Regions from separate parts of the Bacillus cereus group sp. RP43 genome, predicted to be linked through region 1. Evidence: riboswitches for the same ligand, from Rfam matches in the RefSeq annotation. Region 1 holds a riboswitch; each other region holds the start of a gene.

Region 1 (10,060 bases):
TTAAAACACTTCGTAAATCATCTATATACTCTGCAAAACTATCTATTGGTACAAAGTACTCTTGTAAAACTTCGGTCAAGTTCGGGTTATCGTATTCCATAAAGGCACTATCAGATCTCATTACGTTATTTCGAGTTTCGTACTTACCATCTTTACGTTCAAAATAACTTCTTTGTATATCCCAAAATGCACCCTTTCCCCAGTCACTATAACGTGATAACCCGAGCAAAAATTTCGGCGCAGCTATAATATTTTCTTCTTTTAATTTGCTGTACTCTCTCAGCTTCTGCTGATCTTCTGCTAGTACATAATCTGTCACATACATTTCTTTTAAAAATGAATTTGGGGCAACAGAAATACGTCCTAAATGCATACGTATATTCTCGTCCTTTCTCACCTTCTCCTTAAAATATGAAGAGTACTCCTTATAATCTATTACCTTCGTATGCGTTTCATATAATTCATCATTTGTTAATTTGAGCGTCACATCTAAAATCACCCCAAACAATCCGTATCCCCCAATTACATACGGAAACAAGTCAGCATTTTCTTCTCTACTTACATTACGCATAGTACCATCTGCCATTAACAATCTGAACGACTCTACTGTATCAATCAATGCCTCATGACGAATATCACGCCCATGTACATTTACACTTAATGAACCACCAACAGTGAAAATATTTTGAGATTGCATCACCTGAACTGCAAGGTCGTATGGGTTTATTTTCTTTTGAATGTCATTCCATGTCACACCACTTTGTACTCTAATCCTCTTCTTCTCCGGATCAAACTCTAATATTTTGTTATATCCTTTCATATCAAGCATCGTACCGTTCGGATAATACGTCTGTCCGCCTTGGCTATGTTGTATACCTGCAATCGAAATCTTCTCTCCAGAAACATTTGCATCTCGCACCAGCTTTTTTAATGATCCCTCATCCTCAGCATCTTCAACACGCTTAATTTTTGTTGGAAGCAACTTCCCTACATCGCTCATAATAGGATGATTCAGTTGCCCTTTATATGTATGTATAGATGTCGCGAGCAACACTGTATACGCTACAATTACAACCGCTATTTTTCTTTTTTTCAAATGGCACTCTCCTCTTCTAATGTTCTTCCTCTTCATATTGTACCTATTTTCCTAAGAAGAAAGTATTAACAAAAAAGAGAGACCATTTATTTTAGGTCCCTCTCTCATCAAGACTATCACTTTGCTGCTGGCAGCTGTATTGCCTCAAACTTTTCGTACGATGTATATTTTGCACTCGTAATAATGTGTGTCTTATCCTCACCATTACTACTCATAATCATATCTATCTTCGCTGATTCATATTTAAAATCTTTTGTAATGATATATTCTGCATCTACTTCTTCTATCTTTGCGTTTTGTGCTTGTAGCATTTTCTTCTGCGTTTCATCCATGCTAGCTAACATACTTTCTGTTTCTTTCCCTTTTAATATGAACTTCAGTTTATACTTGTCTCCACTTTTCTCCATCTTCATTTTATCTAAAACTACTGCTGGCACTTCTAAATTATCTACAATATCTTGAGTTGCTTTCATCTCGCCAGTATTTAATTGCTCCTCCGGTACAGATATAACTTCTCCTGTATTAGGATTTTTCACCTGACCAGCAACTTTACCATCCACAGCATACACTACAACATCTGTACCAGAAATATTCATTTCAGAACGAGAATTCTTTTTCTTTGGCTCTAATTGCATTTTAGCCTTTAGTATATTCATCTCTGTTCCTTCAGCTTTTATCTCTACATCATATGTCATCGTTACATTTTCTTCATTTTTAAAAGCGTCATTCGTTTTCTTGAAAACATCCTTCGCTGCTAACTCTTTTTCTTTCTGCATGGCTTCTTTTTTCGGTTCATCAGTCTTTGTTGTTTTCTCATTACTACACCCTGCACCTAAAATAACTGCAAGGATCATACTAGAAGTTAAAATAAGTTTTTTCATAATTTCTCCTCCTTTTCAAAAGGATATCATCTATTTTCCTTTGAAATCTATATACTTTTTAATATTTCTATTTAACTTTATTTCTCGAATAACAACATGTTTAAAGAAATACTTAAATATGATGTAAATAAAAACAACTAAATTCAGGAGGTCATTATGAAAGCAATTATTTGCACAAAGTATGGGCCGCCTAATGTTCTCAAACTTCAAGATGTAGAGAAACCTACTCCAAAAAAAAATGAAGTATTAGTTAAAATTCACGCAACAAGTGTAACAACTGGAGATTGTAGAATGCGCGGCTTTAATAGCCCCCTTTTATTTTGGATTCCTATGCGGATTATATTAGGTTTTAAAAAACCAAGAAAGCCTATACTCGGCGTGGAGCTATCTGGTGAAATCGAAGAAATAGGAACAGATGTAACTCAATTTAAAAAAGGAGACCAAGTTTTCGCATTAACAGAGCTTAATGTCGGTGGTTATGCAGAATATACATGTGTACATGAAAGCGGATTGATATCATTAAAACCTACCAATGTGACGTATGAAGAAGCTGCCGTTATTCCTTTTGGTGGAACTTCAGCATTACACTTCCTGAGAAAAGGACGTATAAGAAAAGGGCAACAAGTACTTATATATGGCGCATCTGGTTCAGTAGGAACAGCTGCCGTACAACTTGCTAAATATTTTGGCGCGACCATTACAGCTGTTTGTAGTAATTCAAATTTTGAACTAGTGCAATCTTTAGGAGCTAATCACGTAATTGATTATACGAAAGAAGATTTTACAAAGCGGGCTGAACGCTACGATATTATATTTGATGCAGTTGGAAAAATTAAAAAATCCCATTGCAAGAAAGCATTAACCGCTAACGGTAAATACGTGTCGGTCAATGGAACGATGGCAAAAGTGAGTAAAGAAGATATGCTTCTACTAAAAATGCTAACGGAAGAAGAAAAATTAAAGCCAGTTATTGATAAAACTTATCCGTTAGAAGAAATTTCAGAGGCTCATACGTACGTAGAGACCGGACATAAAAAAGGTAATGTTTCTATTACCTTAAAATAAAATATATTCAGAAAATAACATTGACAATTCTTTTTGTAAGATTTACTATTAGTACCATATTTAAAAACTACATACACATACTCTTATCAAGAGTGGCGGAGGGACTGGCCCGATGATGCCCGGCAACCGAGCTTAGAACGTATAAGCTAAGGTGCTAATTCCTGCAGAACGATTTTCGTTTTGGAAGATAAGAGAGGAACCTATTTCGTCTATTCGGCACCTCTCTTATTTTTGAGAGGTGCTTTTTATTTTGGAACGTATATTAAGGGGGAATTATAGATGAAAAAGGTATTATTAAGTATTGTAAGTGGGGCTGTATTATTGTTAGGTGCATGTGGTGCTAATTCTGATAAAGAGGTAAAAGCATTAGATGAGAAAAAGATTACTGTCGGTGTAACAGGCGGACCGCATGAACAAATTTTTGAAAAGGTGAAAGAAGTTGCAGCAAAAGATGGTCTCCAAATCGATGTAAAAGTATTTAATGATTATGTAGCGCCAAACGTATCTTTAGATGAAAAAAGCCTCGATGTAAACAGCTATCAAACTAAATCTTATTTAGACGTATTTAAAGCTGAACGTAATATGAAATTAACTGAAGTATTTTCCACAGTAACATTCCCTATGGGCATATACTCTAAAAACTTAAAAGATGTAAAAGAATTAAAAGAGGGCGACGCAATTGCTGTCCCAAACGATCCAACAAATGAGTTGCGTGCTTTAAAGCTATTTGAAAAAGCAGGGGTTTTAAAAGTGGATCCAAAAGCTACAGAAAAAGCGACTGCAAAAGATGTAATTGAAAATCCGAAAAATTTAAAGATTGTTGAATTAGAGGCATCTCAATTACCAACGCAGCTAGGTGAAGTGAAGGCAGCTGCGATTAATACAAACTTTGCATTAGGTGCAAAATTAAGTCCAGCAAAAGATTCGATTTTCCGCGAAGGAAAAGATTCACCATATGTGAACTGGGTCGTTGTTCGTACTGAAAATAAAGATGATGCAGTTGTAAATAAATTGAAGAAAGCTTATCAATCTAAAGAAGTAAAAGATTTCATTGAGAAAAAATTCGATGGTTCTGTTTTACCGTCTTGGTAGGAGTTGACTATAATGATTGAATTAAAAAACGTCTCCAAAGTATTCTCAACAAAAAAAGGGAATGTTGAGGCCCTTAAACCAACTTCCCTTAGAGTAAAAAAGGGCGAAGTATTCGGAATCATTGGATATAGCGGCGCTGGTAAAAGTACATTAAATCGTTGTGTAAATTTATTAGAAAAACCAACGACAGGAAATATCATTATAAACGAACAAGATTTAACAACCTTATCGACAAAGGAACTAGCAAAAGCGAGACAAAAAATCGGCATGATTTTTCAAGGATTCAATTTACTTAAAACCGTTACCGTTTATGAAAACATCGCACTACCCTTACGTCTATCTGGTCTTCCCAAAAATGAAATTGAAAAAAGGGTAGAAAAGTATTTACGCATTGTTGATCTTTTTAATAGAAAAGATGCCTATCCAAGTGAATTATCTGGTGGTCAAAAACAACGTGTAGCGATCGCTCGCGCACTATCTCATGAGCCTGAAGTTTTATTAAGCGATGAAGCAACGAGCGCATTAGATCCGGAAACGACCGATTCTATTCTTGATTTATTATTAAAGATTAATGAAGAAATCGGGATTACGATTTTACTAATTACACACGAAATGAATGTCATCCAGCGTATTTGTGACCAAGTTGCCGTTATGGAACATGGAGCGGTAATCGAAAGTGGAACCGTAAAAGATATTTTTACAAACCCACAACATGTAACAACGAAGAAATTTGTAAATAGCGCATTTGCAGCTAAAATTCCAGAAGAGGTACAGAAAGAGCTACAAAATACTGGAGAAATCGTAACACTTTCATTTATAGGAACCACTTCAGGAGAACCAGCGTTAGCTGTCGCTACAAAACGTTTTCAAGTATATCCCAATATTTTATCAGGCAATATTACGCAGTTAAAACATGAGGCATATGGGAAACTGGTCGTTCATATGCAAGGTGAAAAAAATGAAGTACACCGTGCCTTATCATTTTTACAAGAACAAGGGATCATCGTAGAAGGAGGTAGAACAGATTATGGGAAACAAGTCCTTTTTGGATGAGTGGGGTAACGTAATATGGGAAGCAACAATTCAAACATTTCAAATGACATCTATTTCACTACTTATCTCTATTCTAATTGCCTTACCACTCGGTGTAACACTCGTTTTAACAAGACCTGGTGGCCAACTAGAGAATAAACTCGTATATCCGATTCTTAATACAATTATTAATGTCATTCGCTCTCTTCCATTTATCATTCTCTTATTCTTTATTTTACCTTTCACAAAATTTTTAATGGGGACATCTATTGGCGTGCAAGGTGTCATCGTACCACTTGTCGTATTCACAGCTCCCTATATTGCTCGTTTAATGGAAACGGCTTTACTAGAAGTGGACCGTGGTGTTATTGAAGCGTATCAAGCAATGGGGATTTCTACTTTAAAAATCATTTGGCACGTCATGGTTAAAGAAGCTCGTCCATCTCTCGTACTTGGATTAACAATCGCAACGATCGGCTTAATCGGTGCAACAGCAATGGCTGGACTTGTAGGTGCTGGAGGCCTTGGTGATCTCGCATATCGATTCGGACATTTACGCTACGAACCTGAAGTAATGTATGCAACAGTCTTTATTTTAATCATTCTCGTTCAAGGATTACAGTCATTAGGGAATGGTATAGCACGAAGATTGAAAAAAGATTAAAAAGAAGGTATCTCACCAGGGTGAGATACCTTCTTTTTATCCCGCTATTTGTGGGCAGTAAGACCCCACCTCAAAATTCAGCGGAAGCAAAAAAGTTAGGTGGGGGATCAACTGCCCGTAAAAGCCCGATTGGTTCAACTAATAATCAGTGGGGGATGAACAAAACCCCCACTGATTAAAGTTTCACTTTATCTTTTAAATCCACCTTCTGAATGAATAACTTGCCCTGTAATCCATCCGGCTTCTTCGCTCACTAAAAACTTAATAAGCCTCGCCGCATCTTTCGGTTCACCAATCCTTCCAAAAGGAAACATCGGTGTTAACCCGCGCTTTATCTCTTCAGTCATCCATCCTGTATTAGTTGGACCTGGATTAATCGCATTAACCGTTATCCCTAAATGAGCCACTTCTGCTGATAACGTACTAGTGAGAGCATCAATAGCTCCCTTCGTTGTTGCATAGGCTAGTTCTCCAGCCATAGGCCCTTTAAATTGCCCCGAAGTAATATTAACAATTCTACCGCCAGATTTTTTATCAAATCCTTGAGCAAACTTACTACTTAATAATGTAGTGCCGCGAACATTTACCATGTAATGTTTATCTAACTCTTCAGCAGTCAAATTGGAGAAATCATTATTCGTAGAGTACGCTGCGTTATTAATTAATATATCAGGGTACCCCATTTGTTCAGTAACTTTATTTATAAGTTGTTCCGGCGCATCATTCCGAGTTAAATCTAACTCCATACTTGATACTTCAACACCGTTCTTTATTAGCTCTTCTTTTAATTGTATTTGTTCGTTTGGATCAACGCCCCAAGGCATCTCTTTATCGTAATTCGTCCAGTACGTAAAAAATATATCGTATCCTGCTTCAGCTAATTCTTTACAAATCGCTGCACCAATACCATCTAAACGACTAACACCTGTAACAACAGCTACTTTATATTTTAATTGATTCATCATATACTCCTCCAAATTTAAAGGACGCATATTTTATATAAGAGATATAAATTTCCCCACATAGGCATCTATCCTTACAAAGGGGATGTACAAACCAAATATGCAGTCCTTGAATGATTTACAGATAGCTAAATAAACCCTCATTAATGAGAGAAAATTTCCTCTATCCGCTTTCTAATCATTAAAAGTTCATCCACATATCTACTCTTTATCCCCTTTCAATATATCTCTATTATTTACTGTAACAAAAAGATTCAATATTTAAAATAGAAAAGATAATTTTACCTACATATAAACTTTAACTATGTTTCTATTTAAAATAACCATTAAAATATTAAAATAACAAAAATAATCAGAAAATGATGGTAAATAATGGTTTGTTTTTTTATAATAAAACGTGGGGCTAATGTGAGAGATATTATAAATGGTCTGATTATACAGACTCAACTAGTTTTAAACAAATAGGGGGAAGAAACATGTCAAAAAAATTACTTTCTTTATTTTCTACAATAATCGTAGCAGCTTTTGTAATAACTGGCTGTGGTCAAAGCGATACGACAAATAAAGAACAAAAAGAAGATGTAACGAAAGAAAACAAAACAGAAAAAACGGATACAACGAAAGAAAATAAACCTGAAGAAAAAAAATCCGAAGATAAAAAGGCCGAAAATACAGCCACTAGTTCCAGCGATTATTCCAAGCTGATTTCCTATATGGAAAAAGAAACCGGTGGTAAAACAAAAGTTCTTTTTGAAAATAAGGAACCACAAGTCCATAAAGCTGAAGATATTTCAGTATCAATGAATAGTTATACATTAGTTGAATTAAATGGATTCCATACGGACTTTAACATTCCATTTAACCGTCAAACAGAGGGCGGAGTTATTCTTGTGAACTATAGCGTAAAAAATAGTTCAGCTAAAGACCTTTATTATATGCCAACATTGGACATGTCATTTACTGGTGCTCAGAAAGCATATAGTAACTATAGAGATTTAATTCCAACAGAAGATCAGCTACCAACTAAGCTTGCTCCAACAAATGATTATTTAGTAAAAGCAGGAGAGACAATTTCTGGTTATATCGCTTATCCATTTGGAAAAGATGATCTAGCAAAAATTTTAAGTCTCTCAACAGTCTCAGTCACAGTCCCAACTGCACAAGCTAATAGAGGAAAATTTGATGCCCCAATCGGAAGCCCTGGAAACTTTTCATTAAGTTTAAACAAACAAGGCGCTGAAAAGGTTGCAGCAGATAAAACTTTCTACCAAGATAAAGTAACTGCTAATAACATGGGCGATAAAAAAATGCTAAAAGAACAATCCGGTATTAATAACAGTCAAGAATTAGGTGCTGTCAATGTTACATTAGATGGATATCAATTCGCTCAATTCACACCAAATTCCGTCGAGGCTCCGCGATTTGCAAATTTCAAGAATGGTATTGTTCTATTAACAGTAAAATTCAAACTTGATAACAAAGATACGCAAGACGTTGCACTATCTCCTATAAGCTCTACATTGAGAGTTAATGATGGTACACAATATACAATTAGCGAAGGTATGCTACTAAATTACGACTATAACGCTTCAGTCAAAACAGGAACATCTGGAGAGTTACTGCAAGTATATATTTTAGACCAAGAGCAGTATGAAAAGATTTGGAAAGACAAAAGCTTCGAGATTGAGTTAGGACCTATGAGAAATAAAGAAGCTAAAGATATTTCACAAGGTAAAAAGGCTAAATTTACATTACCTAAATAAATTACTAAATCTATATTAGAAAAGGCATATAACATATGATTGTTATATGCCTTTTCTATTTGTATAAAGAACAAAACTTTAATTTAAGTGTATACATTTATCATTACCTATTCGTTGTATAAGTGTAGGGAGGAAAAATGATGGGAAAAGAAAATATATTGACCTCCTATCTTATCAATTTAGGAGAGGAAGTGTTCAAGCTATTACTAGCGAAAGGAGCTATAAAAGAAGATGCAGAAGATATCATCCAAAATACTTTCTATAAAGTATACACATTGCTAGATGATCTAACCGAGAGTAACATACGTCCATGGTTTTTCAGAGTCGCACTAAACGAATACATTGACTTAAAAAGAAAAAAAGAACAGCAAAACATCTACTTAACTGAGGAAATTTATTCAAAACTACAATATACAGACCGAGAATTGGATGTCGTTTTAAATAAAGATGAGATTTTCTATTTATTAAAAGATATAAAACTAGAATACAAAGAGGCCTTCTTTTTAAAATATTATTACGATTTTACATATGAAGAAATCGCTCTAATACTAGATATTCAAGTAAACAGCGTCAAACAAAAATTACATCGCGCACGTAAAACAATTCATTCTAAAGTAGGAGGAAAAACTTAATGGATACTTCTTTAAAAGATGCGTTAAAAAGGGCGAAGCGTAAGCAATTACTCAAAACCATTATTACTTCTATTATCGTCGTAATAATACTTATTCCTATAATTTATAAGATCGGTAATTACTTCGCAGCGAAAAGTTCTACGAAACTTCACGAACATCTCTTTTTACATAACGCAATTGCAGAACCGAATGTGCAAATCGATTCTCAAGTAACGAGTAATTCATCTATGTTTGGAGGCAATATTATATCAAATCGTTCTAAAAATATTAATGGTTATGTAGTCCCATGGAACACATTAACAAGTTCCTATGGTTGGCTCCGTACCAACATTGATACCAATGAATTAACGCCCGGCTTTTATTGGTCCAATACAGAGTTCTATGAGTACGATAAACAAACTAAAAATAAATTCGCAACATTTTATAATCCAGATATTAAAGAATATCATGATGGTGTCCAAAATGAATTAGGTGAGGTTTCACAAATGAATAACTATGTTGCGGAAGTTGCTCTCTCATTCAATCAACCCTATACATTACAAGAAATTAAAGAAAAAATTCCAGATACCTTAAACGTTGTATGGCTATATATGATATCACCAATTGGAGATGAAAGTAAGGGGCCTGCTGGTATGCCAGTTTACGGATTCAATCCAGACAAGTCCCCTGAAGAAGCGTACAAAGAGTTCGTTGATTCACTTAAACAATACGATGACCATGGACATGACGAAGACATTCAGAAGTTTTTAAAATCAAACAAAAACAAACCCTTTGATCAAGTGAAAATTTTAGGTGTTATGCTAACTGGGAGAACGGAAAACTTTAAGGCGTTAGAAAACCAAGACTTTATTCGCGGTGCTTCTGTAGGGGTTA
Region 2 (10,060 bases), 2.9 Mb from region 1:
GTTTGTTTTTATTAGCTGTCATTATGTTACCTTTCTACTTCCGTTTTGAAAGGAGGGCGTTTGTTTCACGTGAAATTGTTATCGTTGCTGTGTTAGCGGCTATTGCAGCGGTTAGCAGGGTACCATTTTCGATATTACCGAGTGTACAACCGACTTCTTTTGTTATTATCGTTTCTGCAATTGTTTTTGGAAGTGAAACTGGCTTTATGATTGGGGCAACGGCGGCCATTGTATCTAATATTTTTTTAGGACAAGGTCCGTGGACTCCGTGGCAAATGTTCTCTTGGGGCATGATCGGTTTTATAGCAGGATTACTCCGAAATACATTTTTGATGAAAAAACTATGGGGACGACTCATATATGGATTTGCCGTTGGATTTCTATTTGGCTGGATTATGAATTTCTGGGGTCTTCTTGGTTTTATACAGGAAGCAACGTGGGAAACAGTTATTGCTTACTATGTCGCAAGTTTTTACTTTGATCTGAGTCACGCGATATCGAATGTTATTTTCCTTCTGTTATTTAGCACGTCATGGATTACGATCCTCACAAGATTTAAAAAGAAATACGGTATATTAGATGAGCATAACGTGACATAGAAAAGCATACTCATATAAGGTAGGGTCGCGACTTACATATTCGTTTGCCTCTTTCATGCTTCTTACATATTGTAAGAAGCATTTTTTATTGTCAAAAAATAGATTCAATATATATCCGTTATTATATGAAATTATTTGTATAATAGTAGGTGAGAACTATTTTCAAGAGGGAGGTGTATAGTTAATGAAGTTAGTTATTCCGAAGCAACATGGAGCATGGGCGATGCTTGTCATACCATTTCTATTAAGTGTATTACTTGGTAAACCTACTTTTTATCATATCCCATTGTTTTTAGCCTGGTTCTTTATCTATCTAGCTACTTATCCATTTCTCATGTACATAAGGCAAAGACGAAAAAAAGAATTTCTACACGCTGCCATTGTTTATTTTATCATTGCATTTGTATTTGGGATGATTTCTTTATTATATGAATGGCGAATTCTTTTATTCGCAGTATTAATGATTCCATTGTTTATTATAAATATGTATTACGCTCGTCAAAAAAATGAACGAGCATTACTAAATGACATTTGCGCGATTATAGTGTTTTGTATAGGTGGTTTAATCAGTTATTATTTCTCAATGAAATTCATAGATAAAACAGCATTATTCATTGCGCTTATTTCATTTCTATATTTTTTAGGAAGTACGTTTTATGTGAAAACGATGATTCGTGAAAAAAATAATCCGAAGTATCGTTTTATATCTTGGGGATATCATATTGTATTAACGGTAATTGTATTTGCTATAAATCCATGGTGTTCACTCATATTTGTACCAAGTGTAATTCGGGCCATTATGTTGTATGGCAAAAAGATTTCTATATTAAAAGTAGGGATTCTAGAAATTGTTAATTCTGTATATTTTTTAATCATAACGGCAATAATGATGAAGTATGCCATTTGAAAAAACTTCCCATCTTTTGATGGGAAGTTTTCATTCTTGTTCTAAGATGTGAACGGTATAATCACATCTTTGTAATGCTTGCTCTACAGCGTAAAGGGATTGTTCAATACGTGCACGATTAAAATCTTCTTCAACAGTTTGTAATGCATCTTCTAAACAATGTTTCGCTTCTTGTAATGAATGAAAAGAATCTTGTACGTATCCACGAGCATTCTTTTGCAACGTAGTAGCCTCCTTTTGTACATCTTTTTGTAGTATGAACAATAAAGAAGAAAATATAATTTATTATATTTATTTGACAATTATAATCAAATTACGTATAGTTAAATTTAAAGTGAATATTTTCTTATCCAGAGAGGTGGAGGGACTGGCCCGATGAAACCCAGCAACCGCGATGCAGGTGCTAATTCCAGCAGAACATATTTGTTCTGGGAGATAAGACGAAGATATACGTAACTTCTTCTTATCGGAGAGGTTTTTTTGTTGCAAAAAAACCGATTACGAAAACATATAATAAGAAGAAAGGGGTTGCGAAGTACTGTGACACTCGAAAAATACGTAAAACTGCGTAGTACAGTTTATGAATATATGATAGAGCAAGATAAGCCAATATCATTGTTAGATATTCAAGAACATATCGTTTCGCATCATGAAGGAAAATTCACTAAAAAAATGTTACATCAATTTTATTTATCAAGATTATTAGATGAACTCAAACTGGATGGGAAAATTACTTTAGCTGATGATGAATATCGCTATGCTGAAAAAGGGGTATTTTATAAAGCGGGAAAAGGGAGCTGAGCTCTCTTTTTTTTGAAGTATGTAGCGTAAAAGACTGCTAAAGCAGCCTGATACAAGGGAATGGTGTTGAGTGTGTAGTGTCAAAGATTGAATGTGCCTGAAAGAGGCACTTCATATCGGCTGCAAATGAAAAGAGACACCTTCGCCGAATAGGTGTCAGTCGTTTTGCCATGTAGACTCGCTACTTGACAGTAATTAGAATAACATGCAGGGTTTTTGAAGTCAAAAGGGAATTAAAGGAAGGGGTGTTGTTATGTACGCTTACTTATTAAAAGATATAACGAAATGGATTCCAAAGTACATTATGGATAAAGGTTATGAATATTATGAAGAGGGACATGTAGAAGATGTTGAAATACAAGACAAGAAAGTATTTGCTTTCGTTACTGGAAATGCAGGGAACTATGAAGTGATTATTGACCTTACTGATTTTACAAAAAGTAGCTGCGAGTGTCCGTATGAAAATTATTGTAAGCATATGGCTGCAGTTGTGTATGATATTCAAGGTGCTGGTGAGAGTACAGTTAAAGAACAACTGAAAGGTTTAGAAAAAGAAGAGTTACTAACAGTGCTAAATCGTTTGTTACAAAGTTCGAAAAATGTCCAAATCGTAGAGAAGATGTTAAAGAAAGGGAAGATTTAACTGTAGAGGGGAGTTGCTTTGTAGTGAACGTACTAATTATATACGCTCACCCTAGTCCTTCAAGCTTTAACGCAGCAATATTAAAGCATGTGCAAAAAGGACTTGGGGAAACAAATCATTCTGTTACGTTACTTGATTTATATAAAGAACAATTTGATCCAGTGCTTGTATTTAATGAAGAGAAAAAAAGACGGGATTTACTAAATGAAGAAGAGACGAAGCGATATAGAGAATTAGTGCAGGAGGCGGATATTCTTCTTTTCATATATCCAATATGGTGGTGGGGCATGCCTGCTATTTTAAAAGGATTTATTGATCGTATTTTTGTAGCGGGATTTGCTTATAAATATGAAGGAGCTTTACCAACAGGGTTATTGAAGGGTAAGAAGGCATGGGTTATTAATACGTTAGACTCACCGTTATGGTATGTGGCCCTATTATATCGATCAGCAGATTGGATTATGATGAAACGAGGGGTTTTACGTTTTTGCGGCATTCGCGATATAAAACGGTCAGTTTTTCAATCTGTGAAAACGAGTAAACTAGAGAAGCGTGAAAAATGGCTATTACAAATAGAAGAAAAGGCTCGTACATTATGAATGAAATCGATCGTATTATAAAGTGTTGCAATTGTGATGACGAACTTTTTCGTACGTATATTAATTGTTTAGTCCAATTGAAGAAGTGTAGTGAAACGTTTCAACAAATTCAAATACAATTAAGAAATGATTATTTAATAAGAGGGATTTGTGAAAGAGAAGTTGATGAGGTAGTACGGGGAAGTAAAGAATATGAAACGTATTGTCTTCCTAAAGCGTTACAGTGGAATTTCTTGGGGAAAAATCCACATCTGATTGAAAAAGTATGTGAGGATTTTTTTGCATTTGCGGCATTAAATCTTACGGAGATAGAGTGGAAGACGATTATAAATTGCATGGGAAATAAATGAATTATTATGTAAAAAAGCTAGTATAAAACTAGCTTTTCGTTTAAATAAATAAGAAACACAGACTAATGATAAATCCTGCATAAAGTAAATTAACAACACAAAATCCCATAATATCACGAGCGCCTAAACCAGCTATTGCTAATGCCGGTAATGCCCAGAAAGGTTGAATTAAATTTGTCCAAGCATCGCCCCATGCAATTGCCATCGCTGTTTTCGCAGCAGGTACACCAAGTTCAGCGCCAGCTGGAATCATAATTGGTGCTTGTACAGCCCATTGTCCGCCTCCAGATGGAACGAAAATATTAACAATTCCAGCACTTAAAAATGTAAAGAGCGGGAATGTGGTTTCATTTGAAATGCTAATAAAGAAAGTAGAAATAGCTCCTCCAAGCGAAAGCCCTTCACTATTTACTCCAATCATCATCCCCATAATTCCTGCGTAGAACGGAAACTGAAGTAAAATACCTGAAGCACTCTTTGTTGAGTCAGAGAAAGCACGAATATATTGAATAGGAGTACGGTGAAAAATTAGTCCGGCAATTAATAACATAAAAATAACGATATCAAGTGTAAGGTTAAAGCCTTTCGTACTAAAATAGTTGAAAATATAAATAAGACCTAATAATCCAATGCAAAGTGTAATAATCATACTATTTTCCATTTTTTCAGCGAATGTTTTTTGCTCTACTTCTTGAGCTGCAGCTTCTTCACGGAACACACTTGGATCTACTGTAATCGTATGTTTTTCATCGGGATGCATTGCTTTATTAATGAGAGGCATCGTAATTAAAAAGATAATGACTGGAACGAGAGCGTATGGTGAGAATAACGTTTCTGTTATTGGAATCGCTTCTTTAATACTTCCAGCTGTCGTTTTAATTAACGTTTCACCGCCTGTTGCTAACGTAAGAGGGATAGAAGCAGAAAGGCCTGCATGCCAAATGAGAAATCCGGAGTAAGAAGAAGCAATTGCTAACCTATAATCTAATCCTTCTAACTGTCTTGCCACTTCTTTTGCGTATAAAACAGATACAACAATACCGAAGCCCCAGTTTATGTATGCTCCTAGTAAACTTACAATTGAAATTGCGATAATACCTTGTCCATTTGTTTTCGGTAGTTTCGCTGCTTTCGTTAATCCTTTTTTAATAAGAGGAGCGTTTGCTAATGCAGATCCTGTCACGAGTACAAGAGCCATTTGCATAGAAAAAGCAAGAAGGCCCCAAATGCCATTGCCCCAATGCGTAATCATTTCTACCGGTGTTTGGTGTGTTGCAAACATGCCGAAGAAGATAACGAAAACAGTTAATAAACATGATAAAATAAACGGTTCTGGTAAGAAACGCTGCACAAGGGCAACACATCCATTTGTAAATGAACGAAACAAAATAGATCAACCTCCTTATGTTATGTATGTTTATTACAATATTCGAGGTTGTTTGAGTAACACCCTTTAATATAATGAAAATTCAAATTTATAAGATTATTTTCGTAATGTATAGATAGATTGATATTTTATGTCGAAATGTTATTTCATTTTGAAATGAAATATTTCAAAGAGGGGTAGTACCTATGCGAATCAACTTAAGCAAAGCAAATAGCCCAAAACGTTAAAATTATAGTTTGTGTATATAAATCGAAATAGTGTAAAAATATGTATTTTTGTTTATGTCTCTGTTAATGAGATTTGACGAAAACAGAAATTGAAAAGAATGCTCTATATACAAGGGAAAGAGGTGGTCATAGACGAATATGTTCATCAAATGACAGTTTATCCCGCTATTTGCGGGCAGTAAAACTCCCACCTCGAAATTCGGCGAATGCTAGGAAGTTAGGTGGGAGACAACTGCCCGTAAACGCCCGATTGGTGCGGGCTAATAATCAGTTGGGGATGGACAAAACCCCCACTGATTAAAGTTTCACTGTATGTAAGATCCAGATTATTGAAGAAGGATATTAGCTATTATTAACGAATTTTGAATTACAAACAAACTTTATCAAAAGTGGTGAGATAATATAGAGAATAAAACAGATTTCTTTTTGGATATGAAAATGGAAAAATGTATAGTTAGCAAGCTTCGGAGCGCTGGTTGTGTTTTCGCAGAAGATGAGACCCGGTTACTTATGTCAGAGGCACTAACTCCAGAGGACCTTATGAAAATGGTAGAAATGCGAGTCAACGGTCTACCTCTGGAATACGTTGTTGGATACACGGAGTTTTGTGGTCTACGAATAGAAGTGGATCGAGGCGTTTTTGTGCCACGTAAACGTACCGAGTTCCTTGTTCATCAAACAGAGGTCCTGTCGCGTTCTAGCGATATCATTGTTGATCTATGTTGTGGATCAGGTGCTGTGGGTGCCGCACTGGCATCAGCTTTGGGACGAGTTGAATTGTATTCTGTTGACATTGACCCCATGGCAGTACAATGCGCTAGCCGTAATGTAACGAATTTTGGCGGTCATGCTTTTGAAGGTGACTTGTATAAAGCTCTACCAGACTCACTTAAGGGCCATGTAAATATCCTAGTTGCGAACGTACCTTACGTTCCTACCGAAATAATAAAGTTTCTCCCCCGGGAGGCACGCCTATATGAACCAAATGTAACGCTTGACGGAGGTGACGATGGTCTTAACATTCTGCGAAGAGTAGCAGAAGAAGCTTTACTCTGGTTAGCTTTGGATGGACATCTTTTGATAGAGACGAGCGAAGTTCAGGCACCCCAGGCTTTTGAAATCTTTACTGCTGCTGGGCTTAGCACAAAAGTCGCTAGAAACAAGGAACTGGATGCTACTGTCATTATCGGTTCTAATTCTAGCTGTTAGAGTAAATAGACATTATTCAATGAATATAATCAATCCCTACAAGGGGGCGAATCCGTAAAAAGTGCACCTCCGATTGTTAGACTGTGTCTAATAATCGGAGGTGCACTTTTTTTATTTACCTTATTGAACTAAAGTATCTGTTAGCTTAATAGCAAATGATTAAAATCCACTATTTCTCCCAAAGTTCGATCAATCGACCTTCAGGATCTTTAATCCAAATAAACTTTCCAAATTCACTAATCTCTTCTTTCTTTTCAAGAGGTACACCAATATGTTCAAGATGCTGAATAGTCTCGTTTAGATTATGTACTTGGAAATTTAACATCACTTGTTGTTCTGTTGGAAAATAACTGTCATTCTCGGTAAAGAAAGAAAAGATAGTCTCAGTTCCTAATTCGGGTTTAATCACAGTCCCATTCCAATTTTCTATTTCAATTTTCAACACTTCACTGTACCATTTTTTTATAACATCAAGATTTTTAGTTCTCCAAAATATTCCTCCGAAACCTTTTATCATTGTATTTAACTCCTGTCTGTCTTTTAATTTTTAATGTGACTATGTATTCAATATATCAAAACAAAAGAGTAATAGTAAGTGGGAAATAGGCGGTCTGGAAAAATGAATAAAGCAATGATAAAAGACCGCACATGAGGTAAAAGCAATGTGCGGTCTTTTAAATATGGTACAGGATTACGAAGTTTCGCTAATTTTAGTCTCTGTATGAGTGTTAGTAGCAATTCTTTTCTTAACCTTAAAGTGATAGTAAGTATAGCAAAAGATAATAAATGGTACAGTACAATAGATTCCTAGTCTTTGATCTGGGATAAAGATAAGACTTAATAATATAATGCCATACAATCCAAAGCCAAGAATTGGTACAAGAGGATAAAGTGGAGTTTTGAATTTTAAGTCTTCTAATTTTCCACCTTCGGCTAAATAATGTTTACGGAAAAAGAATTGAGAAACACAAATTGACATCCAAACAATGATTGTAATGACTCCAGAAATTGAAATTAACCATAAGTAAACCGTTTCAGCAGCTACAACGCTTGTCAAAAGAGAAAAAGCAGAAATAGCGATCGTCAAGATTAAAGCGTTTAAAGGTATTCCTCGTGATGATAATTTCTTTAAAAAGGCTGGGGCCATTTCATTTTTTGATAATGACCAAAGCATTCGAGTTGCAGCGTACAGTCCTGAGTTTGCGACAGAAAGAACAGCAGTAAGAATAACAAAGTTCATAATATCAGCTGCATATGGAATACCGATATTATCAAAAACAGCAACAAATGGGCTCTTCGTTAATCCTGCTTCTTCCCAAGGAATTAAAGCTACAAGAACAAAGATTGCTAAGACGAAGAAAAACATCGTGCGCCATATTATATTTCTAATAGAACGAGGTAAAGTCTTTGCTGGATCTTCACTTTCACCTGCTGCAATTCCAACAAGTTCTGTACCTTGGAAGGAATAATTGACTGTAACCATTGTTAATAAGATAGCGGCAAGTCCATTTGGGAATAAACCACCATGATTTACGAAATTTGAAAGAAGCGGAGCGGGTTCGTTTCCTTTTAAATCAATAAAACCGAACATAGCAGCGCCGCCAAGAATAATGAAAGCGATAATGGCAGATACTTTTATACTTGAAAACCAAAATTCTGTTTCTGCATAACTACGAGCGGATAATGCGTTAATAGTGAATATTGTAACACCAAATATTAAACACCAAACCCAGACAGGAATATCTGGAAACCAGCGCTGCATTGTAATACCAGCAGTTGTAAATTCAAGACCGGTCGTATTCGCCCAGCTTAACCAATACAACCAGCCGATTGTAAACCCAGTTGCAGGGTTAATGAATTTGGTAGCATATTCCTGGAAAGATCCTGAAACAGGCATTGCTACAGCAAGCTCACCAAGACATAGCATAACAAGATACATTAATAATCCACCGGCCATAAAGGCAAGTACGGATCCACCAGGTCCAGCTTGACTTATAATAAAACCAGATCCGTTAAATAACCCCGTTCCAATCACACCACCGAGTGCAATCATGAATAAATGTCTACTTTTCATCGTGCGCTTTAATTCATTGTTTGAATTGTTTACTTGCGTCATTGTTTTCCTCACTTTCAAAATTGGTAGTATGAAAATCGATGTTTTTCCGTATTATGGAATGTATTCCGTGATGTGAAATCTTGTTATAATTTTCAGATAATTAAGAGGAAAAGTCAATATTTTTTTGTTTGCGTTTTCAAAACGTTGATGGTGTATCTTTTGTTTATTTCGAAAATTAAATAAATTAATTGATTTCAATTTGAATTTTTGTTAAATTGATAGTTAATTAGGCTAAACATACTACAAGTAAAGTTGAGGCGAGTTATGGTACAGTCCATTGATCGAGCGATAGGTATTATTAAGTTGTTGAATTCTACAAATGAAAAAGAGTATTGGGCTATTTCTGATATAGCTGATAGAACACATCTCCCGGTTAGTACAGTACATAGGTTACTGAACTCTCTAATGGAGCATGGATTAGTTACGCAAATTTCAGAAACAAAACAGTACAAGATTGGACCAATGTGGATGGAAGTAGGATTACGTCAATTGGAGAAGGTAGACTACAGATCTGTTGCAAGAGAAGTGATGAAGCGTTTGGCCTCTGAAGTTGAAGAAAGTGTTTATTTGAACATTCCAAATGGAACACATTCTATTATCATTGAAAGAATTGATAGTCCTTTAAAAATTCGGGTTATCGATAACTTAGGGGAACAGATTCCACTTTCGATTGGAGCCGCAAATAAAACGATGCTTGCCAATATGGACACGAATGAAATGGAACACATTGTAGAACATTTACTTTCTTCTTTACCAGAACAAAAGCAAATTCTTTTCGATCAAATAAAACAAATAAGAAACGAAGGATATGCTGTGAGTTATGGTGAAAAAACAGAAGGGACAGCTTCAGTAGCTGCACCTATTATAGGATTTAATCATAAAGTAGTAGGAGCATTAAGTGTTGGGTTAATTAGTCATCGAATTAATGATGATCGACTATCTTTTCTTATTAGTAAGGTAAAACAAGCAGCTCATGAAATATCAATAAAAATCGGCAGTACATCAGAATTATAATTTTGATAACTGTCGTCATTTTTTATTCATATATTGGAATTGATTTTCATAATGCGGAAAAAATAGGGGGATTTATATGTCAAAGTGGCAATCTAAAGAACAAATGGTGCAATTATTAAGCGATCTTGTTGAAATTCCTAGTATTACAGGTTCAGAAGCTGAAGTTATATTGCCAGACTTTGTTGTAGAACAATTATCTGACTTACAG
Region 3 (10,060 bases), 2.4 Mb from region 1:
TCCCACTAATTTTATGTATGCGGTATCCCATCTATATGGATGAAAATTATATTCACGATTTAAGACAAATCCCCTTTTTAATTGGTACACTTTATGGTGGATTTCCTGTCGGTATTGCATTACTCATGATTTTATTAATAATACGTTTTATGTTTTATGGTTTTAGCCTGTTAACAATCATTGTTTATGGAACGATGTTAATAATTACAGCATTCGCATCATCAAAATTTAATACATACAATAGGAAAATAAAAGTAGCTTCATCTATGTTTTTAACTTTTTTCCTTGCAATATTTACAACAGTAATTGTTTTAACTCTATCAGATTTTGAAGTGAATAATTTGTACATTATTTATTTCATTCTATTACCAACTATTTTAATATTATTTATGGTCTATTTTAATGAAGTTTTAAAAGATGCAATATTCATGCGATCAAAATTAATAAAAGTTGAAAAAATGGAGATTGTCAGCCAACTCGCTGCAAGTATTTCACATGAAGTAAGGAATCCATTAACTGTTGTAAAAGGATTTACACAACTTTTAAAAACACCCAATATTACTCAACAATCCAAAGATGAGTATATTGAACATATTCTTGAAGAGTTAAATCGTGCACAAGCAATTATTGATGATTACTTAACTTTTGCCAAGCCGGCTTCAGAAAGACTAGATCATATTTCAGTGGGGCACGAGTTAAATCGAGTTATTAATATGATGTTGCCTTTTTGTAACATGAATACTATTAATATTACAAAAGAGTTCTCCGGTGGAACAATTATTGGTAATACACAGCACTTCCATCAATGTTTTTTAAACTTAATTAAAAACAGTATTGAAGCAATGCCGAATGGCGGTGATCTTATTATTTCTGCATCTGTTAGTAATAATAAAGTTATAATACGGATTCAAGATAGTGGGATTGGAATGTCGCAAGAGCAAATCAATCGATTTGGTGAACCATATTTTAGTACAAAAACGAAAGGTACGGGTTTAGGAACGATGGTTGCTGTAAAAATTATCGAAACGATGCGAGGCACATTGAAAATCCGAAGTGTTATAAATAAAGGAACTACTTTAACCATCACATTACCTAAATACAGTAATGAGGAGATTTCGTATAATAAATGAAAAAGGAGCTATTAAGCTCCTTTTTCATTTATTTCGATACAAAAAGTATCTGCTATGTTTTTTAAAGTTTACATTTTGTAGAGATTAATTAGAAATTAGTAACCTTAGCTCCAACAGCTACATCCAACAATAATTAATAAAATAAATAACACAACTAATAATGCGAAACCTCCACCAAAACCACAAGAACCGCCGAAACTCATATTTTCTCCTCCTTTTGGTTTGAAAACTAATAGGTAGTTGATCATTTTAACTGGTTCGTATTATACAGTATGTGTATCTCCCTTTTTTGAGCATGTCTTCATAAAATTAGTAAAAGCACTCTATTGAGAGTGCTTTAAAATGGGTACCAGAAATTCTTGAATACATTTACTTTTAAGTACACTGCAATAATTAAAATGATAATACCAACAAAAAGAGTGATGTAATCTACTTTTTGAGCATTCTTTGCATAGTACCACGTACGTTTGTCTTTCTTTCCAAACCCTCTTAAATCCATTGCATTTGAAACTGTATCAATTCTTTCTAAAGAATGAATAATAAGTGGCCAAAAAATCAAAATACGATTTTTCATACGAATCCATAAGCTTGCTTCTCCCTTTTCAAAAGGTACGCCTCTTGCCTCCTGTGCATGTTTAATGATTATATATTCAGATTGAATGTTTGGCATATAACGCAGTGCAATATTTATTGCATATGTAATTTTATAAGGAATAGCAAATTTATTTAAGCTGCTGACAAATTCACTTGGATGAGTTGTATAAATAAAAAGAAGTGTAAATGGTAATAACGTAAAATATTTTAATGAAAGTGTAGCGGCAAAAAATAATGTTTCGTATGTAATTGTTGCATAACCTATATGAAAAAAAGATGTGTATGTTCCTGTTAATTCCGATCCATGTGCTGGAGTAATAGCAAGAATCATAACAGAATTTAATAAACTAAATGTAAATATAACACTGAAAACAACTATAATTTTACGAAACTGAATTTTAGCGATTAAGAGGCCGACACATCCAATAATAAATAAAATTAGCAATATACGAAAATCAAAAAATAAAAAAGTAAGAGTCATACAAAATATAAATAAAGATAACTTAATTGCACCATCCATACGATGAAAATATGTATTATGCATATTCCTCCCTCCTATTAGCCTCAATATAAAGTTTCACAAATGTTTCTGGAGTTGGAATTCCGCTTAATTTAGCTAGTTTTATTAATGAAATCTCCCGTAGATTAGCTCTTTGTAACGTTCCTTGATCCCCTAAAACAGCAGATACAGTATTGTCCGCAATAATTTTCCCTTCATGCAGAACTACCGCTCGATTTGCGTATTCTAAAGCAAGATTCATATCGTGTGTGATAAAAATAAAGGATATGCCCTTTTCAGCCAATGTTCTTATAAACGACATAAACTGTTTGTAATGGTAGTAATCTTGCCCTGCTGTCGGCTCATCTAATATAATAAGTTTTGGGTTTGTTGTAAGTACAGAAGCAATGGTTAGTCTCTTTTTTTGCCCGTAGCTTAATGCCTGAATTGGCCAATTACGAAATGGATATAATCCACAAATTTTCAAAACAACTTCCACTCTACTACTAATTTCTTCTTTAGAAACCTTTTTTAATTTTAATGTGAATGAAACCTCCTCTAAAACAGTACGTTGTGTAATCATATGATTTGGGTTTTGCATAACATACGAAATAACTTCGCCACGTTTACGGATAGACCACGTATTTATGTTTTCTCCAGCGAATGTAATTCTCCCATTTTTTGTTTTATTTATTCCTATTAGACTATGAGCTAGTGTCGATTTACCTGCTCCATTATGACCCAATAACGCTACTATTTCACCTTCTCTTATTGAAAGGTTTATATCTTCTAATGCTGTATGTTTGTTATTATACGAAAATGATAAATTTTCTATTTGACATACTTCTCTATTTTTATGTGTGTCTTCAAATGAAACTTGTTTCTGCATCCAATTCTTCATTACGCTATTAACTTTTTCATTACAGAGATTTTCAATTGGGAACAACAGGTTATTGTTATTGACAAAATTTAATTTCTTTAGAACTTCTATATAAATAGGTTCTCTTAGCCCGATATTTGGTAATATATTAGATGCTAATATTTTATCCGGTGAACCCATCGCAACAATTTCTCCTTCATCGATTAAAATAATTTTGTCTAAATCAAGGTTTAAAATTTCTTCTATTCGATGTTCAATAATTACAATTGTTTTATTATATTTCTCATGAATATCTTTAATGAGTTCTATAGTATTCAAACTACTTGCTGGATCTAAGTTAGCTAACGGTTCATCAAATAATAATATATCTGCATTTGTCGTTAGTAAACCTGCAAGAGAGACTGTCTGTTTTTGCCCTCCTGATAATTCATGAGGACTTTGTGCATGAAAATTCTGCATGTTTACTTTTTTTAAAGAATCATTAACAATTTTTTTCATTTCATTTTGATTTACACATTCGTTTTCTAATGAAAATGCTACATCTTCTTCGACAGTAAGACCAATAAATTGTGAATCTTGATCTTGTAATATTGTTCCTACATGTTTACTCTGTTCAAAAATACTTCCCTCTCTCGGATCCTTTCCAGCTATTAAAATATTACCAGTACTAATCCCTTCGTAAGAAAATGGGATTAGCCCATTAATACAATGAGCTAATGTTGACTTACCTGAACCACTTCTTCCAGCTATTAGTACCTTTTCCCCAGGATATATATGAAATGTAATTTCTTTTAAAGTAGGCTGTGCGGCATGCCCATATTGAAAGGTAAATTGTTCAAAAGATATAATTGGTTGCATGTATACATCCCTACTTTTCAATTTTTAAATGTGTATGTTTCTTATTTGCTTTAGCTAGACCAATCGTGATTGGTAATCCAAGAACTAAAAATACGATAATGTCTGAAATGGTTGCTCCTAGTACTTGTATAACGATTTTGTCAAACGGTTCTCCCATCACAATAATATCGAATGCACCCGCAAATATAATGGCAATGACAATTCCAACTAACCCCGCTATTGCAAAATAAGAAATATCACGGTTATTATACGCTCCATTTTTTACACTGAAACCAGTTCTTTTTTGTATAAGACCCATTGAAAATCCGATAATCCCCGAACTAAACACCCATCCCCACCAAATACCCCAACCAGCGATTGTATCTGTAACGGTATGGCCAATAAGCCCTATTAATAGTCCTGCTACTGGGCCAAATAACGCACCAAAAACTGTTAATATAGCCAATGCTGGTTTAATAAATGTATTGGGTGCGATAGAAAATCCCCAAAGCCCTAATATCCCGTATAAAGCTGCTCCAATTCCGATTGCTACTACTAGTTTTGTCGTTAATTTGTTCATTACAATTCTCCTCTCCTATTATCCCGCTTTTAATACTCTATATTTATTTTGAAAATGAATTATGCATCGACACTTCCTTTCTATACAACAAAAAATGACCCCTTAAATTAAGAGGTCATTTTCTTTCACGTACAAGAATCCTCTTATCTTTCAAAAGACATATAAATGTCCTCTGCGGAATTAGCACCTTCCTATGCATTTACATAGGGGTTGCTGAGGCTTCGTAGGGCCGTTCCCTCTACCTCTCTGGATAAGTATGTATTTGTAATCTGTATTATGGCACTAACAATTAAAAAATTCAACACTTTGCTTAATTTTTTTATTTTTCTATAAATAGTTCACTTAAATCATTGTATTCTTATCGGAATTATGAAATAATGAATTCAAAATTGTTACGGGAGGAATACATGATGAAAGTTATTGGCCTAATTGGCGGACTAAGTTGGGAATCAACATCGTTATACTATAAACATATAAATACACTAACCCTCTCTCAATATGAACAAAATGCGAAGCTTGTTTTATATAGCATGGACTTTGGTGAGGTAACTACATTATTACAAAATCATCAATATGAAGAAGTGAAAAATGAGTTAGTCACAGTAGCCAAAAAGGTAGAAAACTCTGGGGCTGAATGTTTACTAATGTGTTCTAATACTGTACATCTATTTGCTGAGGAAGTAGAACAAGCAATATCAATCCCACTTCTTCATATCGGTGATGTAAGTGCTAAAGAAATGGTAGAACAGAATATAAAACGTATCGGACTATTAGGAACAAAACAAACGATGGAACAAGATTTCTATACATCACGACTAGCAAAATATAACATTGAGACAATTATCCCAAATGACGAAGAAAGAACTTTTATCCATCACGTCATATTAAACGAATTAAGTAGAGGCATTATTTCAGAAACTTCAAGAGAGAAACTAATACAAATTACCAATTCATTAATTCAAAACGGTGCGGAAGGTATATTACTAGGCTGTACTGAAATACCATTGCTTATTTCCCAAAATGACCTTACTGTTCCTGTTTTTGATACTGCTTTTTTACATGCAAATACTGCTGTACAATTTGCTGGATAATAATATAAAAGCATAAAGGTAGATCCTCTATGCTTTTATATTGTCCGGACTATTTATTTAAAAGAGCATCAATAACTGCAATGGCTCTTTTGGAACCACCACACTCTAAAAAACTTTCATTCAGTTTTCGAATGCCATGTTTATACTTTTTATTTGAAAGAACGTCTGTTACCGCCTCTTTTAAAGTTTGCTCATTAACATGCTCTTTCAATAATCTATGTGCTGCCTCAAGCTCAGTTAATCTTTGCGCTATCATAGGTTGATCTTTATCATGCGGTATTATCACAAATGGGACATTGTAATAAATTGCATCGTGCACACTATTCATTCCACCATGTGTAATAAAAACATCTGCTTCACTTAATATTTCTGATTGAGGTACGTAAGGGGCTATAATAAAGTTGTCTGGCGCTTGCTTAATTTTTGAAATATCATTTCTATCACCGATCGCCATTACTACAATCCCTTCGAAATTTGAAAAAGCATCAATACACGTATTAAAAAATGGTTCGAGCCCTTCAAGAAGTGTTCCCATTGAAATATAAATAACTTTCTTTTTTGAAAGCAATTCAAGTGGAAACTTTGCATTTGTTTTGCGCTTTATAATACTCGGTCCAATAAAAATATTGTTTTCTCCGAACGAATCGCTATTAGGTTGAAAATAACGACTTGTATACACGAGACTAATATCTCCCTTATTATGCATAAATTGAAGATTATTTTTGGGCTTTACTCCAAATTCATGTTCCATTTGATACAGCAACTTTTCAGAGAGTTCATCGGGTTGGAATTGTATTTCTGCATTTGGATGAAAAGGCAAGGTTTCCAATAATTCTGGTGGAATTAAAAATATAGGAGAGGAAACTATGCCTGGAACTTGTAAATATTCCTTTACTAACTCTCCGGCACCAAATATATCATAAACTACGAAATCAAAATTTATGCTTTTACATAATTCTTTCGTAATTTCTAATATATAAAAAGAAGTTTGAACATGTACATGAAAGAAAGATTTTAATCCATATGAAGTTTCATTATCAATAGAAATCTCCTTTAATAAATCCGGATGAGTATGTACAATAGCCCCCAAAACTTCAAGCCTTTCCTTAAAGTTTTCCGTTGTAATATAGTGTACGTTATCTCCTCTTTCAGTAAAGGCCTTTACTAAACTTAATGTAGGATTCACATGTCCCTCTGCAGGAAAATTAACTATTAAAATATTCAACACGTATTTCTCACTCCTTACAATTCAATGTTCTTATTAATCGTACTGTTATTATTACAAGCAATCTTCCTCTAATAGTCCCAATATGCTTACTACTTTAGGTTGATAAATAATTATCAGTCATCGGAAAAGGCATCTACATAAGTAGATGCCTAACTGTGATAAGGAGTGTTCTGTGAGGTTAGGGTAAGCTTTTCTGCTTGTCCTATGCTATCAATATATGAATTATTTTATAAAACGTGAATAGTTAATAGAATTATTTTAACCACTTTATTTGATCAAATGGATAATATACCATTTTCACTTTACCGATTACATGTGACTCATCGATAAGTCCAAGTGTATTCCTACTATCTTTACTATGATTTCGATTATCACCTAATACAAATAATTTATGCGAGGGAACTTTCATTTCTCTAAAGTTTGAAAAACGATTTGATACTTGTGACATATCTAACTGTATATACAACTCATCTCGCTTTTTACCGTTAATATATACCACATCGTTTCTTAATTGTATGTTATCCCCTGGTAATCCAATAATTCGTTTCACGTAGTATGTAGGCTCGTCTTCTATTTTTATTATTACAACATCACCATGATGAAAAGAAGAAAAATAGACACTAGCCTTATTAACTAGTATGCGATTATTTTCATTCAAAGTAGGTTGCATCGAAATTCCTTCTACCATACAAAATAAAAATGACTTATTAATAATAATAATTCCTATTATAATTAAAATATAGCTACATATTTTTCTCCAATCTTTTAGAATCAATTGCTTCATATATACCTCATTTCTAATCTATTCGTATGTAAAAACGTCTCTAGTCCATATAAATGCTAGAGACGTTTCGTATATTTTAATTCTCTTTAGAGTCATCTATTTTTGGTGCTTCGCCAGTTAATCGCTTATTTTTTAAATCAAAATAAGCATCTAAAACTTCTTTTCCAATATCAGAGTTAATACCCGACTTATCATTTATAACCCATGGCACAACAACTGAAAATGCTACTTCTGGATCATCATATGGCGCATATCCTGCTAATGTTAAATTATAACATTTCATTCGTTCACCTTTATCATTTCTTCCTATGTCGCTTTCTCCACCATATACTGTCTGTGCTGTCCCGGTTTTACCAGCTGGTTTATATGGTGCTTTTTGGAACGCCCTTACTCCCGTTCCATCTCCTTCTTGAAAAACTCTTCTAAACCCTTCTTTTACTTGATTTATATAATCTTCTTTCATATCCACTCTATTTAAAACAACTGGTTCTATTGAATGCACGACTTTACCGATTTCATCTTTTTGCACAGTTTGTTCTCTAATCTCTTGAATAATTTGTGGTTTCATACGATACCCGCCATTTGCAATAGTTGAAATATATTGTGCAAGCTGAAGTGGTGTATACGTATCATACTGACCAATGGAAAAGTCTAATAAGAAACCTGGCTGATTATCTTTTCGCCCGATTTGCCCCGCTGTTTCATTCGGTAAATCAATGCCTGTTGGAACACCTAAACCAAATTGTCTGAAATAATATCTCATCTTATCAAAATATTCTTGTTTAATATCTAGTGAACTGTTCTTTACATAATCCATACCAGCAATTTTTAATGCTGTGTTAAACATATAAACGTTAGAGGAAACTTGTAAAGCTCTTAGGTCATCTATATCTCCAAAATCTTTCCATGACTTTTTCTCCTTAGTTCCTTTAAACTTCATAGGTGCATCATAAAAATGTGTTCCCGGTGTTATAGCTTTTGTTTCAAATCCGGTTAATACTGTAGCACCTTTAACAGTTGATCCAAGCTCGTATGAACTTGTCAGCGTACCTAAAGCATAATCTTCTACTTCCGTTTTTCCGTCTTTTTCTACAAGTCTTTTCCCAGCCATCGATAATACTTGGCCGTTTTTCGGATTCATCATTACAACGAAAGCACGGTCTAACATTGATTCTGAACCTTTATATGCCTTTAATATTTTTTCTATACTCTCTTCTACTTTTTTCTGTAATTCCATATCAATTGTTAACGTTAAATTCTTGCCGCTTTTCCCTTCAGAAACTGTCTCCGTTCTAATTGTATTACCTTGTTTACCAGCAATACTTCTTACTTCTTCTTTCGTGCCATGAAGTACATCTTCGTATTGCTGTTCGATGTAACTTTTCCCAACCCGGTCATTCCGGCTATACTCCCGCACTAAATAATAATCTAATCGTTCACGTGGTAATCCCTCATCAGCATTCGAAACATTTCCAAGGACTGAACGGAATAAGCCATCATTTACATAGAGCCTTTCCCAATCAACTGATGCGTCTACACCTGGGAGATTTGCTAAATTTTCACTAATCACAGTATATTCTTTTTCACTAACATCTTTTTTAATAATTTGAGGTGCCATTTGATAACCTGAAGACATTTTACTTTTAATAGCTAACACTTCTATATCTTTTGCTGTTAATTCTTGAAGATTTTTATCTGTAACACGCTTTCTTTTTAACTCTTCTATTTTTTTGTCTAGCTCTTTTCCGGTAATATTCTTTTCTCTAAACTTATCTATTTCTTTTTTAGATACTAAGTTTTGAGTAAGTTTTGGATTTAATTGCATCCAAAAATCTTTTTTATCAGTCTCAGTTAACTTATCAATATCTTCTTGCGGCATTTCAATTATTTCTGCAATTTGTCTTGCAGTTTTTAACATTTCTTCCGCTTTTACACCTTTCACCTTTGTATATGTAATCGTACGTAAAGACTTATTGTCAACAACTGGATTACCCTCACGGTCATAAATTTTACCGCGTGGTACTGTAAGACTAACAGTTGCATTCTCTCTTTTTTCTACTTCGTTTTTATATGTTTCTCCATCGAAAATTTGCACTTTACCTAACTGTATTATAATTCCAGAAAATAATAAAAACACACAAAAGAATAAAATATTTAATCTTATAGGTAGCGCTCTACTGCTTTTCTCTTTTTTCTTTTTCACCTCGTAATAATCTCCTTCCAACTAAATTTTTATTACAATATATAAATATTAATATAATATTTAAAACTTAATAGAAATTTAAAAAATAATTAAGAAAAGGTAAAGTTTACTAAATTAAATATAAAAATAGGCGATAAGAAAGGGCTTAGTTAACTAAGCCCTTTCTTATCGCCTATTAAATTTATTAAGAGTTAGCAATAGAACGTAGCGTTACACATCTATCCTTACTCTTGG

What was found. Region 1 has a riboswitch for S-adenosylmethionine ahead of QCI75_RS25795 (MetQ/NlpA family ABC transporter substrate-binding protein). Riboswitches for the same ligand answer to the same signal wherever they lie in the genome.
Region 2: linked by a shared signal. The riboswitch ahead of QCI75_RS10935 (hypothetical protein) and the one ahead of QCI75_RS25795 (MetQ/NlpA family ABC transporter substrate-binding protein) in region 1 are both predicted to bind S-adenosylmethionine.
Region 3: linked by a shared signal. The riboswitch ahead of QCI75_RS13730 (ECF-type riboflavin transporter substrate-binding protein) and the one ahead of QCI75_RS25795 (MetQ/NlpA family ABC transporter substrate-binding protein) in region 1 are both predicted to bind S-adenosylmethionine.

What each region holds. Positions count from the first base shown of each region.
Region 1 covers NZ_JARVHQ010000001.1:4,977,425-4,987,484, forward strand. The annotation lists gene QCI75_RS25780 (FAD-binding protein) at 1-1,096, opposite strand, end outside; gene QCI75_RS25785 (hypothetical protein) at 1,213-1,977, opposite strand; gene QCI75_RS25790 (NAD(P)-dependent alcohol dehydrogenase) at 2,134-3,042, shown strand; SAM riboswitch class I at 3,123-3,236, shown strand; gene QCI75_RS25795 (MetQ/NlpA family ABC transporter substrate-binding protein) at 3,322-4,134, shown strand; gene QCI75_RS25800 (methionine ABC transporter ATP-binding protein) at 4,147-5,187, shown strand; gene QCI75_RS25805 (methionine ABC transporter permease) at 5,162-5,830, shown strand; gene QCI75_RS25810 (SDR family oxidoreductase) at 6,019-6,795, opposite strand; gene QCI75_RS25815 (DUF5068 domain-containing protein) at 7,269-8,555, shown strand; gene QCI75_RS25820 (RNA polymerase sigma factor) at 8,696-9,187, shown strand; gene QCI75_RS25825 (sigma factor regulator N-terminal domain-containing protein) at 9,187-10,060, shown strand, end outside.
Region 2 covers NZ_JARVHQ010000001.1:2,081,036-2,091,095, forward strand. The annotation lists gene QCI75_RS10920 (ECF transporter S component) at 1-599, shown strand, start outside; gene QCI75_RS10925 (YwiC-like family protein) at 784-1,506, shown strand; gene QCI75_RS10930 (hypothetical protein) at 1,537-1,728, opposite strand; SAM riboswitch class I at 1,850-1,948, shown strand; gene QCI75_RS10935 (hypothetical protein) at 1,987-2,307, shown strand; gene QCI75_RS10940 (SWIM zinc finger family protein) at 2,561-2,950, shown strand; gene QCI75_RS10945 (NAD(P)H-dependent oxidoreductase) at 2,974-3,549, shown strand; gene QCI75_RS10950 (group-specific protein) at 3,546-3,899, shown strand; gene QCI75_RS10955 (short-chain fatty acid transporter) at 3,940-5,286, opposite strand; gene QCI75_RS10960 (putative protein N(5)-glutamine methyltransferase) at 5,952-6,722, shown strand; gene QCI75_RS10965 (VOC family protein) at 6,892-7,239, opposite strand; gene QCI75_RS10970 (amino acid permease) at 7,414-8,838, opposite strand; gene QCI75_RS10975 (IclR family transcriptional regulator) at 9,103-9,852, shown strand; gene QCI75_RS10980 (M20/M25/M40 family metallo-hydrolase) at 9,929-10,060, shown strand, end outside.
Region 3 covers NZ_JARVHQ010000001.1:2,586,710-2,596,769, reverse strand. The annotation lists gene QCI75_RS13750 (LytS/YhcK type 5TM receptor domain-containing protein) at 1-1,130, shown strand, start outside; gene QCI75_RS13745 (YjcZ family sporulation protein) at 1,235-1,333, opposite strand; gene QCI75_RS13740 (energy-coupling factor transporter transmembrane component T family protein) at 1,468-2,268, opposite strand; gene QCI75_RS13735 (energy-coupling factor transporter ATPase) at 2,261-3,961, opposite strand; gene QCI75_RS13730 (ECF-type riboflavin transporter substrate-binding protein) at 3,972-4,520, opposite strand; SAM riboswitch class I at 4,661-4,777, opposite strand; gene QCI75_RS13725 (aspartate/glutamate racemase family protein) at 4,928-5,611, shown strand; gene QCI75_RS13720 (macrolide family glycosyltransferase) at 5,661-6,839, opposite strand; gene lepB (signal peptidase I) at 7,093-7,623, opposite strand; gene QCI75_RS13710 (peptidoglycan D,D-transpeptidase FtsI family protein) at 7,700-9,826, opposite strand; gene QCI75_RS13705 (ATP-binding protein) at 10,011-10,060, opposite strand, start outside.